One region of the Pseudoalteromonas sp. P1-11 genome, then DNA from elsewhere that is predicted to be linked to it. Evidence: predicted binding sites of a transcription regulator. Region 1 holds the regulator's gene; each other region holds the start of a gene.
The links. The regulator sigma-54, encoded in region 1, starts transcription at its own class of promoters, with help from an activator protein. The targets are predictions, from matches to a motif close to GTTGGCACGNNNNTNGNNT.
Positions count from the first base shown of each region.

Region 2: a site for sigma-54 is predicted at 1,555-1,573, ahead of AN390_RS17065 (amidase family protein). Genes of this name have one in related genera too.
Region 3: a site for sigma-54 is predicted at 1,231-1,249, ahead of fliE (flagellar hook-basal body complex protein FliE). Genes of this name have one in related genera too.
Region 4: a site for sigma-54 is predicted at 1,489-1,507, ahead of dps (DNA starvation/stationary phase protection protein Dps). Genes of this name have one in related genera too.

Region 1 is NZ_LJSP01000001.1:211,080-214,229, reverse strand. It holds gene lptA (lipopolysaccharide transport periplasmic protein LptA) at 1-153, shown strand, start outside; gene lptB (LPS export ABC transporter ATP-binding protein) at 150-875, shown strand; gene AN390_RS00950 (RNA polymerase factor sigma-54) at 945-2,444, shown strand; gene hpf (ribosome hibernation promoting factor) at 2,472-2,759, shown strand; gene AN390_RS00940 (PTS sugar transporter subunit IIA) at 2,764-3,150, shown strand, end outside.
Region 2 is NZ_LJSP01000014.1:10,103-13,252, forward strand. It holds gene yddG (aromatic amino acid DMT transporter YddG) at 1-85, opposite strand, end outside; gene AN390_RS17055 (TetR/AcrR family transcriptional regulator) at 261-914, shown strand; gene AN390_RS17060 (putative 4-hydroxy-4-methyl-2-oxoglutarate aldolase) at 918-1,400, shown strand; gene AN390_RS17065 (amidase family protein) at 1,746-2,954, shown strand; gene AN390_RS17070 (gamma-glutamyltransferase family protein) at 2,951-3,150, shown strand, end outside.
Region 3 is NZ_LJSP01000002.1:664,293-667,442, reverse strand. It holds gene AN390_RS05685 (sigma-54 dependent transcriptional regulator) at 1-1,119, shown strand, start outside; gene fliE (flagellar hook-basal body complex protein FliE) at 1,292-1,624, shown strand; gene fliF (flagellar basal-body MS-ring/collar protein FliF) at 1,645-3,150, shown strand, end outside.
Region 4 is NZ_LJSP01000001.1:315,288-318,437, forward strand. It holds partial or broken gene AN390_RS01450 (alkaline phosphatase PhoX) at 1-659, shown strand, start outside; gene dps (DNA starvation/stationary phase protection protein Dps) at 910-1,425, opposite strand; gene AN390_RS01460 (nucleoside-binding protein) at 2,036-2,815, shown strand; gene AN390_RS01465 (DUF2189 domain-containing protein) at 2,905-3,150, opposite strand, start outside.

The DNA.
Region 1 (3,150 bases):
CAAAAAATTAATGCTAAAAGTATTACCTACGATATGCAGCAGCAGCTTATTAGCGCAGAAAAAGACGAAAACTCTACGGATCGTGTCCACACAATTTTAGTGCCTGTTGAAGCAAAAATTAAAGAAAAAACAGGTAACGAAGGTCAACCATGAGCACCTTAAAAGCAGAACTATTAGCAAAAAGCTATAAAGGCCGCCAAGTTGTAAAAAATGTAGGCCTTGAGGTAGAAGCCGGCAGCATTGTTGGCTTATTGGGCCCTAATGGCGCAGGTAAAACCACCACCTTTTACATGATTGTAGGATTAGTACCTAGCGACAAAGGTAAAATTTCTATTGATGATAACGACATTACGTTATTACCTATGCACAGCCGCGCCCGCTTAGGCATTGGCTATTTGCCGCAAGAGTCATCAATATTTAGAAAGCTGACAGTTTATCAAAACTTAATGGCTATTTTAGAAACGCGTAAAGAGCTCAATAAAGCCGCGCGAGAAGAAACGCTCAACAACTTACTTGATGAATTTAGTATTCAGCATATTCGCGATAGCCAAGGTATGGCACTTTCTGGTGGTGAACGCCGCCGTGTAGAAATTGCCAGAGCACTGGCAGCAAACCCTAAATTTATTTTATTGGATGAGCCTTTTGCTGGTGTTGATCCGATTTCAGTGTTAGATATAAAGAAAATAATAGAACATCTTAAAAACCGTGGCATTGGCGTATTAATTACCGATCACAATGTAAGAGAAACCCTTGATGTTTGTGAAAAAGCCTACATTGTTTCTCATGGGGAGCTAATTGCATCTGGCACCCCAGAACACGTATTAAATGACAAAACTGTACGCGATGTTTATTTAGGCGAGCAATTTAGGCTGTAACATTTAAGCCACACCTACAAGCATCTGCTAATATTAATTATAACAACATAAAAGGATTGTTAGAGATACATGAGGCAATCATTACAGCTGCGCATGGGCCAGCAACTTACAATGACTCCACAATTGCAACAAGCGATTCGCTTGCTGCAGCTCAGTACATTGGATCTCCAGCAAGAAATACAAGAAGCACTTGATAGCAACCCGCTATTAGAAGTAGAAGAGCAAGATTACACGGAAGAGTCGGCTGGAAAAAATGAGCAAAAAGCAGATACGGATGATGTAACCGTAAGCGCATCGGCTGACGATACAACCAGCGAGTACGAGCAAGACAGTGGCGAAGCTTTAAATAAAGACACCGTTAGCGATGATATGGCAATGGATGTAACTTGGGATGAGTACATGAGCGCAGCCCCTGCGGCATCCTCAGGCCCAATGCCGGAAGATGAGTCTATTTATCAAGGTGCCTCTACTGAAACGCTACATGAGTATTTAATGTGGCAGCTTCAGCTTACTCCTTTTAGCCCAACTGACGAAGCCATTGCTATTGCCATTGTAGAAGCTGTAGATGACTCGGGTATTTTAACGCTAAGTTGCGAAGAGATTTTAGAGAGCTTTAACCAAGAAAACGATGACGAAGTTGAAGTTGAACTTGACGAAATAGAAGCCGTTTTAAAGCGTATTCAGTTATTTGACCCTGTAGGTATAGCCGCGCGCAGTTTACAAGAGTGCTTGTGCATTCAGCTAAACCAGTTTGATAAAGACACCCCTTTTATAGAACAAACTAAAATGATCTTAACCGATCACATTGATCTATTAGCGGCACGCGACTATCGTACATTAATGAAAAAGACTAAGCTTAAAGAAGACGAGCTTAAAGAGGTCATGACCCTAATACATACCCTCAACCCAAAACCTGCAGATACCATAGTAAGGGAAGAGTCGGAGTATGTAATACCGGATGTGTCGGTTAAAAAAATAAAAGGCCGCTGGGTGGTAGAGCTAAACCCAGATAGCATGCCAAAAATACGCGTAAATAGTCAGTACGCGGCTATGTCACGTACCGTAAAATCAAGTGGTGATAGCCAATTTATTCGCTCTCACTTACAAGAAGCTAAATGGTTTATAAAAAGCCTTGAAAGCAGAAACGACACGCTGCTCAAAGTAACAAACTGTATTGTAAAACAGCAACAAGCATTTTTTGAACATGGCCCCGAAGCCATGAAGCCAATGGTTTTAAACGATGTTGCTGAAATGGTAGAAATGCATGAATCGACAATTTCGCGTGTTACTACGCAAAAATATATGCATACGCCACGTGGTATTTTTGAGCTTAAGTATTTTTTCTCAAGCCACGTAAGCACTGAAAACGGCGGCGAGTGTTCATCAACCGCAATACGTGCCCTAATTAAAAAGCTAATTGCCGCGGAAAACTCAGCTAAACCATTGAGTGATAGTAAAATTGCGGATATATTGGCAGAGCAAGGAATTAAAGTAGCTAGACGCACAATAGCAAAATACCGTGAATCGCTAGCTATTCCACCGTCAAATCAGAGAAAGAGTTTGATATAAGACGTAAAAAACAAAGAGGAAATGCTTATGCAACTAAACCTAACTGGTCGTCACGTAGAAGTAACTGATTCACTTAGAGACTATGTAAATAATAAATTTGCAAAGCTAGAAAGGCACTCAGATCATATTAGCAATGTGCATGTCATTCTCGATGTAGAAAAACTCAACCAAAAAGCAGAAGCGACTATTCATGTAAGTGGCGCAGATTTATTTGCCTCAACAGAGCACCAAGATATGTATGCCGCTATAGACTCGTTGATTGACAAGCTCGATCGTCAAGTCATAAAACATAAAGAGAAGCTTGCTAGACACTAATATTATGAAATTAAGTACATTAGTATGCCAGGACTGCAGCAAAGCTGCGGTCCTTTTTAGTAGTAAAAAAAGAATTTTAGAGTTTATCAGTGAGCTAGCTCATGAAAAGCTCCCCTACTTACCACAACAAGATATTCTTAATGCGCTGGCAAGCAGAGAAAAGCTAGGCAGTACTGGCATTGGCCGGGGTATCGCCATTCCTCATGGCAGAATGGGTGGCGTAGAAGAGCCGCTGGCTTTAGTACTTGTTAGCGACACCCCTGTTAACTTTGATGCTATTGATAACTGCCCTGTTGATATTTTTGTTGCACTCATCGTACCAGATGGCGATAACCAACAGCACCTAAAGACTCTGGCAACCATAGCTGATAAACTGAGCAACAAAGAATTT
Region 2 (3,150 bases), on a different contig from region 1:
CCCTGAGCAGAGCCACTAAACAACTCCATAATAAAATAGCGGCAATGCCATAAAGCGTGTATTTATGATTAGAAAAAAAGTCCATCAACTACCTAAAAGTACTACTTACGTTTGACGTTACGCTAACAGTAATTAGTGGGTTAAACAATTGTTGCTCATCATTTATTGTTATAAAGATGTTTTTGGCCTGTACTTAAGTGTTTGACCTTTTGGTCAGTAAAGTTACAATCATTCAACACGTTAAAAACAGCATCGCCATAATGAGCACACAAACAAAGCCAAATAAAAAAGAACTCACCCGAGTAAAAAACCAAACATTAATACTCGATGCCGCCGAGCAATTGTTTTCTCAGCTTGGTTACGATGGCACCAGTATGAGTATGGTTGCCAAAGAAGCAGGCGTTCCTAAGGCCAATATTTTATATTATTTTAAAAGCAAAGACGGCCTATACGAAAACGTAATAGACCGCATTATCGCGCACTGGAACTTAGGCTTAGATAACGTAACCCCTGAGGACGACCCTGCACATGTGCTGTATCACTATATTAAAAGCAAAGTCATACTTGCCGTAAACCAGCCGCTGCAATCACGTTTATTTGCCAGTGAAATACTGCGCGGCGCTCCTTATTTGCAAAACTACTTTAGAACCAACACACGCCCGTGGGTAAAACAAAAGGTAGGCGTGTTTCAGGCCTGGATAGATGCAAACAAAATGGATAATGTTGACCCTTACCATTTATTATTTACCATTTGGTCAACTACGCAGTACTACGCCGATTTTCAGGCCGAAGTGCTACTGGTAATGAACAAGTTAGAATACGACGAAACCGATGTGGCACAAATAACGCAATCAACTGCCCACATAATTTTAAAAGGTATTGGTTTAAAAATACCTGAGCACAGTGAGGCTTAACCCATGGATAACTTTACCACCCCAGACTTATTTGACGATCACCGCAATAGCGTACAAGTAGCCGACAGCGGCCTGCGCCACTTTGGTAAAAAAACCACATTTAGTGGCCAAGCAGTTACCGTTACCTGCCCAGACGATAACTCGTTTGCCGCAGACATACTGCATGAAAACGGCAAGGGTAAAGTACTGGTTATTGACGGCTTTGCTAGCAAACGCTTTGCTTTTATAGGCGATATTATGGCGGAGCGCGCGTTAAAAAACGGCTGGGAAGGCGTGATTATTAACGGCTGTTGCCGTGACATTGAAATACTTGCCACTATGGATTTGCCGGTTATGGCACTTGGCTCTACCCCGCGCAGTACATTAAAGCGTGGCTTTGGAGATAAAAATCAAACAGTGACCATGCTTAGTACCACAATTAACCCTAACGATTGGCTATACGCCGATGTAAATGGCTTAATTATTAGCCCTAACGCATTACTATAAACGCCACACTTGCAACCAAGTTGGTGCAATCACGCACCAACTTGGTTGTTTTCACCTCTAAATTACACCTTCTTTAATACTTATATTTTTATAAATATCTGCTAAACCCCATACAAACCAAACAAAACCTGACCGAACGGACAACTTTATTGCATTTGGCATTGCTTTTGCTTAGCTTTTAGGCAATATAATAGCTAACCGATTAAAAAGCGGATCAGGCTCTGTAAAATAAAAATAAGATGTTACGCAGTGGGCTGAAAAATAATAATAAGTAATTCGTCTTTTTAATCACCCTAAATCTGATTATAACCAGTTGGTCAGATTTACTTTATAACGAGTGGTGATATGAGTACCAAAACACATAATAATTTTACCGGTATTTTTTGTGACCATGGCCCTAACGCATGGCAAACACAAACCCACGGCACACTTGTAAATAAGCGCCTTGCGGTAAAAGATGTATTTGCAGTTAAAGGCGAGCGCAACAGCGCAGGTAACCCAAGCTGGTTTAAAGCAGCAAAACCTGCACAGCAAACAGCAAGTGCCGTAAACAAACTAATGAATGAGGGTTGTCGCTTTACAGGCTTTACCCATACCGATGAGCTGGCCTACAGCTTAGAGGGCAATAACATTCACTATGGTGCAGCACAAAACCCAAAACTTAAAGGCCATGCAAGTGGCGGCTCAAGTATGGGTTCGGCTGCAGCTGTAGCGGCTAACTTAGCCGATATTGGCTTAGGCACTGATACTGGTGGCTCTATTAGAATACCGGCAAGTTATTGTGGCTTATTTGGCATAAGGCCAAGCCATAACGTAATTGAAAAAGATGGCCTAATACCGCTAGCGCCCCCATTTGATACCATTGGCTGGCTTACGCAAAATGCAGAGCTGCTAAGCGATGTAGGCAATGTACTGTTACCAAATCAAGCTATTAATAACGTTGATACTTTAGTTATTTGCGAGCCATTATTTGAGCTGGTTGACCCTGCTTTACAAGCCCCGCTTAAACAACTGCTTGAAAAAACCAAACCTTATTTTAAACACCATAAAGAATTTGAACTGCCTAACAGCAGCTTATTAAGCGAACTGGCTGACAGCTTTAGAATACTGCAAGGGCGAGCAATCGCAAAAACGCATAAAGATTGGCTTCAATTGCCAGGGCAACTTCCCCAGTTTGCTCCGGCAATTGCGGCACGTTTTAACATGGCGCTTGCCCTAACCGCCCAAGAAGAGCAAGAAGCACTAAATATACAAACCCAGTGGCAAACACTAATCGCTAAAAACCTAAACACAAACAGCTGTTTATTTTTGCCAACCACACCCACAACTGCACCTAAATTGGGCGCCGACACAAGCGCCTTACGCATGCAAATAATCACCTTATCGGCCATTGCGGGCTTGAGCCGCTCGGCGCAAGTACACTTACCATTGGCTAATTTAGAAAATGGCCACCCGTATGGGTTTTCATTAATGATGAGCCACGGCAACGATAAAAGCCTACTTGCCTGCGTACAACAATTAGCTGCCCACTTTAAACAGGACACACTTGCATGAGCACACACAACATTGCCTTTACTGCCCCGCATTTTGCAGCAACCGAGGCAGGCACCTTAATACTAAAACAAGGCGGTACAGCCACCGAAGCCATGGTAGCGGCAGCGGCTGCGATTAGCGTGGTATATCCGCATATGAATTCAATTGGCGGCGACAGTTTTTGGCTTATTGATAATCCAAACCAAAGTATACCCAC
Region 3 (3,150 bases), on a different contig from region 1:
AAACCATTTGCCCCTGAGGTGCTTTTAAATATGGTTAGTCGGTATTTACCCGAAAAGCCAAAAGACACTGAGGGCCCAATTGTTGCCGACCCAAGCAGTATTGCGCTTTTAGAACTGGCGAGCAAAGTGGCGCGCTCAGATGCAAGTGTTATGGTGCTAGGCCCTAGTGGCTCTGGTAAAGAAGTGTTAGCGCGATACATTCACGATAAATCAAACCGATGCGATGCGCCTTTTGTGGCAATAAACTGTGCGGCTATTCCCGAAAACATGCTTGAAGCTACTTTATTTGGCTACGAAAAAGGCGCGTTTACCGGTGCAATACAAGCATGCCCAGGTAAATTTGAACAAGCCCAAGGCGGCACCATATTACTTGATGAAATAACCGAAATGGACTTAGGGCTGCAAGCTAAGCTATTACGGGTATTGCAAGAGCGTGAAGTTGAGCGTTTAGGTGCCCGAAAAACAATTTCACTCGACGTAAGAGTACTCGCAACCAGTAACCGCGACCTAAAAGAAGCCGTTGCAGATAACCAATTTAGAGAAGACTTATATTATCGCTTAAATGTATTTCCCCTAATGTGGCGACCGCTCTGTGAGCGCCCAGGCGATATAATAGTATTGGCTAAGCATTTAATAGAGCGCCATTTAGTTAAAAGTAAAGAGCCGCTAGCAACGCTTGATAGTGCCGCTGAGCAAAAATTACTAAGCCATGCATGGCCTGGTAATGTACGCGAGCTTGATAACGTAATTCAACGTGCGCTTATTTTGCGAACGGGCAATGTAATTGGCGAACAGGCTATTTTTATTGAAAACTTAATGCAAGCGCCAATTAACAGTACGCCTAAACAGGAGATAGCGGCTGAACAAGCGAACACTCCCAGTGGCGCGTATTATGATGACAAAATAACGCCTGCAGAGGCGAGTAGCTCTCTGCCTAGTGTTGATACTGGCAGCTATAAAGATGAGCTAAAAGATAAAGAGCATAAAATAATATTAGAGACCCTAGCGCGCTGCCAAGGCAAACGTAAAGATGTTGCCCAAACACTTGGGATCAGCCCGCGTACTTTACGTTATAAACTAGCGCAAATGCGTGATTTAGGTATTTCGCTGCCCGCATAACTTTATTCCTTTCTTCTATATAACCCTAAACTAACCACGCTTAGTTTAGGGTTGTCAAATCTCTGACTCTCAAAAATAATGGTTAACCTTATGTAATTAAAGGTTTATTTTTATGGCACACTTTGTGCTTTATTCCCTTTATGAACGTTAACTGCATTTGCCAGAGAAAATTATGAAAATTCAAAACAGCGCGCTATTTCAAGAAATGCAATCAATGGCTTTAGAAGCAGGCCATACAAATCAAATCAATAAGCTACCTACTCAAGCTCAGCCAACATCGTCTGCTCAATTTGGTGACTTACTAAGTGATGCATTAAACACGGTTAATGGCTTACAACAAGATGCCAAACAAAAAGTAGTGGCTGTTGAAATGGGTGATAGAAGTGTATCGCTTGCTGAGGCAATGATTGCCTCACAAAAATCGTCAGTGGCATTTGAGGCTACAGTACAAGTAAGAAATAAACTTGTTGAGTCATACCAAGAAATTATGAACATGCCTGTTTAAGTAGGTAGTGGAGAATTATTGTGGCGCAATCTAATCAATCAACAGATCTTGCTCTTGCTGGCGGCGGTATTGACCAAAGCGAAGATAACGAGCAACAAGAACAAAAGTCGGGCTACTTAAGCGCCTTAAATGGTGTTGATGTGCTTCGCCAAGTCACCCTTATTATTGCGCTGGCTATTTGTTTAGCTATTGCCATATTCGTGATTATTTGGGCACGTCAGCCAGACATGCGTCCACTTGGTAAAATGCCAACAGAAGAGCTGATCCAAACCCTTGATTTTTTAGATGCACAAAAAATTGACTACGAGCTAGACGGCAACGTAATTTCGGTTGATGAAAGCGAGTATCAAAACATTAAATTGCTGATGGCCCGTGAAGGCCTAGAGCAAGGTCCTACCTCAGGCACCGACATCATAATGCAAGATATGGGCTTTGGTGTTAGCCAACGATTAGAGCGTGAACGTTTAAAACATGGCCGCGAGCAACAACTTGCCCGCACCATAGAAGAATTAAACAACGTAACACGCGCTAAAGTTTTATTAGCCATTCCAAAAGAAAACGTATTTGCACGCAGAGAGAAAAAGCCATCAGCCACAGTGGTATTGACTCTTAAGCGCGGCAGAATGCTTGATGGCGAAGAGATTGACTCAGTGGTTGATATGATTGCCTCTGCAGTACAAGGGCTTGAGCCTTCACGTGTTACGGTAACAGATCAAAATGGTCGCTTACTTAATTCAGGTTCACAAGACTCATTAGCAGCACGCTCTCGTAAAGAGTACGACATTGAAAGAAAGCGTGAGCAAGAGTATTTAGAGAAAATAGACAGTATTCTTATTCCTGTAGTCGGCTTGGGTAACTACACGGCGCAAGTTGATTTAAACATGGACTTTAGCTCAGTAGAAGAAACACAAAAGCGCTACAACCCAGACCTACCAGCAGTAAGAAGCGAAACCACATTTGAAGAGAACAACATTGGTGGCTTAGCGGTAGGTATTCCTGGGGCACTTACTAATCAGCCACCTATGAATTCAACTATTCCAGAAGTGGCAGGTCAAGGCAATGCTGGTACAGCAACGAACCCAAGCCGAGTGCATAAAGAGGCTACACGTAACTTTGAGCTAGACACCACCATTTCACATAAGCGCCAACAAACAGGGGTTATTCGCAGAATTAGCGTCTCGGTTGCCGTTGATTATGTGCCAAAAGTAGGTGAAAACGGCGAAACAACCATGGCGCCGCGCTCGGTAGAGGCTTTGTCAAATATACGTCGCCTATTACAAGGTGGGGTAGGTTTTGATATGCAACGCGGCGATGCATTAGAGGTGGTAACTGTGCCATTTGTACGCGAAGCGGTTGATTTAGATTTAGAAGTACCGCTGTGGGAGCAGGACTGGTTTATGAAAATCGTCCGCTTAGTACTGGGTGCGCTGGTTATTATTGTGCTTATTATGGCAGTTGTTAAGCCTATGCTTAAACGCTTAATATACCCAGATGATACGCTCGAAGAGTACGATGAAGATGCATTA
Region 4 (3,150 bases), 100 kb from region 1:
TTTATCGGTTTATTCCTCATCATCGCGATAAGTTAAATAAAGGCGGCACATTGCAAGCGATGGTAATTAAAAACCAGCCTCAGTTTGATAGCCGAAATTGGGATTCACCGGCCATGCCATTACACAGCGACCTTTTAGTTGAATGGATAACGCTCACAGACCCTAAAAGCCCAAATGATGACCTACGTAAGCAAGGTTATAAAAAAGGTGCAGCCTTATTTGCACGAGGAGAGGGAATACATTGGGGTAAAAATGAGCTTTATTTTTGCTGTACTAATGGGGGCAAAAAGCAGTTAGGTCAGGTAATGAAGTACACACCTTCAAAAAACGAAGGCACTGAGTTAGAGCAAAATGAGCCTGGTAAAATACAACTATTTGTAGAAAGTACAAACGAGTCGTTATACAACTTTGGTGATAATTTAACGGTAGCACCTAACGGGCATTTAATTGTATGTGAGGATCAATACACAGACACGGTGAATAACCATTTACGCGGAGTAACACCCAAAGGAGAGGTGTATAACTTTGCTAAATTGCATGCGCAAACAGAGCTTGCTGGGGCGTGTTTTTCACCTGACGGACAAACCTTGTTTGTAAACGTATACATGCCAACTAAAACGTTGGCTATTACTGGTCCTTGGGATAGTTTTAAGCTTTAAAGTGGTAAAAAATACAAACGCTTAGTATAGGTATACTAAGCGTTTGTATTTTAACAATCCTTGTAGGTTTACCAAATCCGTTAGCAAGCTTTAGTCATCCTTGGTGCATTTACTACATCCTTTATGTAATAAGCAACGGGTCCTTGTAGTTTGCACTTCATCCTATACCTACTTATGTAACGTATCCTTGTATCTTTATTAGTCCTTTAACTCTTATTAACATTCCTTGTATGGCAAAGTGGGTAATAAATTAATGATTTAGTTTACCTGCAGACGATTCAATGTGTGCACGTACAAACCATTGAAACTGCTCTAAGTCACCTAGCTGGCTGGTGATCATATCCTCTGATACTGGGTCTAATTCAGACAGCGTGCCAATGGCTTTGCGGTGGTCGGCGTTTACGCCACTGTATACTTTGTCTAATGCACCTAAATGCTCTACTACAAAGGCTTTACCTAATGAGTATTCTTCCCATGTGCGGCGATCTACAATTGACTTAGGTGTACCTTGTGGCGTACCGCCTAATGTAGCAATACGCTCTGCGATGGTGTCGGTCATTTCGCGAATAGCATCGACTTGTGGGTCTAACATTTCATGCACACCAATAAAGCTTGGGCCTACTACATTCCAGTGAATATGCTTTAAAGTAAGTTGTAAGTCTAAAAGCGCTACGAGTCGGTTATCGAGTGTTTCAATTGTTTTTTTTGCTGATTCGTTATCCATACCTGGGGCTGTAAATTCAATTGGGTGTTGTGAGTTACTCATAATGTCTCCCGTTGTGTAATTTGTTGTATGTAGCCATTGCTACCATTTAACTTGCAATACATGAAGCAAAGCCTATGCCTACCAAGTTTATTTATTTAAGATATTGATATTTAATGTTTTATTTATAATTGGGTACGTAGGGTTAAAAAAGGAGAGGCGTAGAATATGAATTTTATGCACTTATTTTTGTAAATTGTGCACAGTAGTAAAAAAGCTGTGGCTGTTTATCGATTGAGTTGAAATTTGTTTATGCTCAATAAGGTATAGTCTGTGTAATACAGCTATCTAATGTGCTTAGCCTTACAATTCACGCCGTTATTAAATTGCCTTTAAAGCTCACCTTAATATTGCATGCGCTACAACCTCTAAATAAAACCCAGTAAATAAGCTAAGCAAGGGTATAAAAATATAAAGGTGCTTATTTATTACCTGCGTAATGATTAATTCAGGTGTTTTATACAGGGCTAACGCTGCTCTTTTAAAGCCGCGCTACTGGGCTTTACTACTTAGATTTTAAAAAACAGCCTTTGTACTTATTTAATCTCTTTAGTTGGTGAATGCTCACTGATATACTCCCGCCGCATTTTAATTGGGGTTATGTAAATAAATCATGAATTTTTTAAAAACACTGTTTACAACATCTATACTGCTTTTGTCTCACTCAGCACTAGCAGAAAATTGGAGCGTTACACAGCTTCACACAAATTTTGGCGATGCCTTAAATCCCTTTACCGGGGAGTCGTCATTTACACGCACCTACACCATAGAGCATGCCTCAGAGCATGATTTAGGTGATAACTACTTTTTTATCGACTTTTTAAACGACAGCCTTAGTGATGGTTTTCAAGATACGGGTATATATGGCGAGTGGTACACAACACTTAGCTTATCAAAAGCCTTTGATACCTCTGTGCGTTACGGTGCAATAAAAGACACAGGTTTAGTGTTTGGTATAAACGCCGGTGAAGAGGGGTTAATGAAATACACCCCAGGCATCAAGCTCAGCTGGGATGCCCCTGGTTTTGATTTTTTAACAACTACTTTTGCAGGTTACATTGATGCCAACGGCGGCGTGCAAAAAGATCAGCTAGCCAAGCAAGACAACAGCATTTTTATAGACCTTGCATGGGGTGCACCTTTTACACTAGCTAGCCAAGCATTTTATTTTACCGGCCACGTAGAATATATTTCTGGGCGTGATGACGAACTAGGCAATAAAGTTAATGAGTGGTTGCTTGCTCAACCCGCTGTGCATTGGGATGTAGGGCAAAACTTTAATTTAAACCCGCAACAGTTAATGGTAGGGGTAGAGTGGCGCTATTGGTACAACAAGTTAGGGACTAATAAAATAGAAAACCAGCCCTTTTTACATGCTATTTGGGTATTTTAAGCAAAGCTTGCTTTGCTAGGCTGATAAAAAAATAGCGCCTTTTGGCGCTATTTTTAGTCAGTGTGGTTGGAACTTTAAGTGGTTGACTGTTACTCGTAACCACGAGGTTTTTTGGTTTTAATAACTGCAATATAAGCATGCCAACTGGCGTAACTAAGCAAAGGCATAATTACAATAAAGCCCGTGGCACCGGTAGCAAAACCAACAGCTACCAGTAAAAATATACAAATTGACCATACCACCATAGCGGCAAAGTTAGTTTTTACAGCGTTCATAGAGCTTATTACAGCGGTCATAATATCTACTCGGCGCTCCATCATTATTTGTGGAGCAAA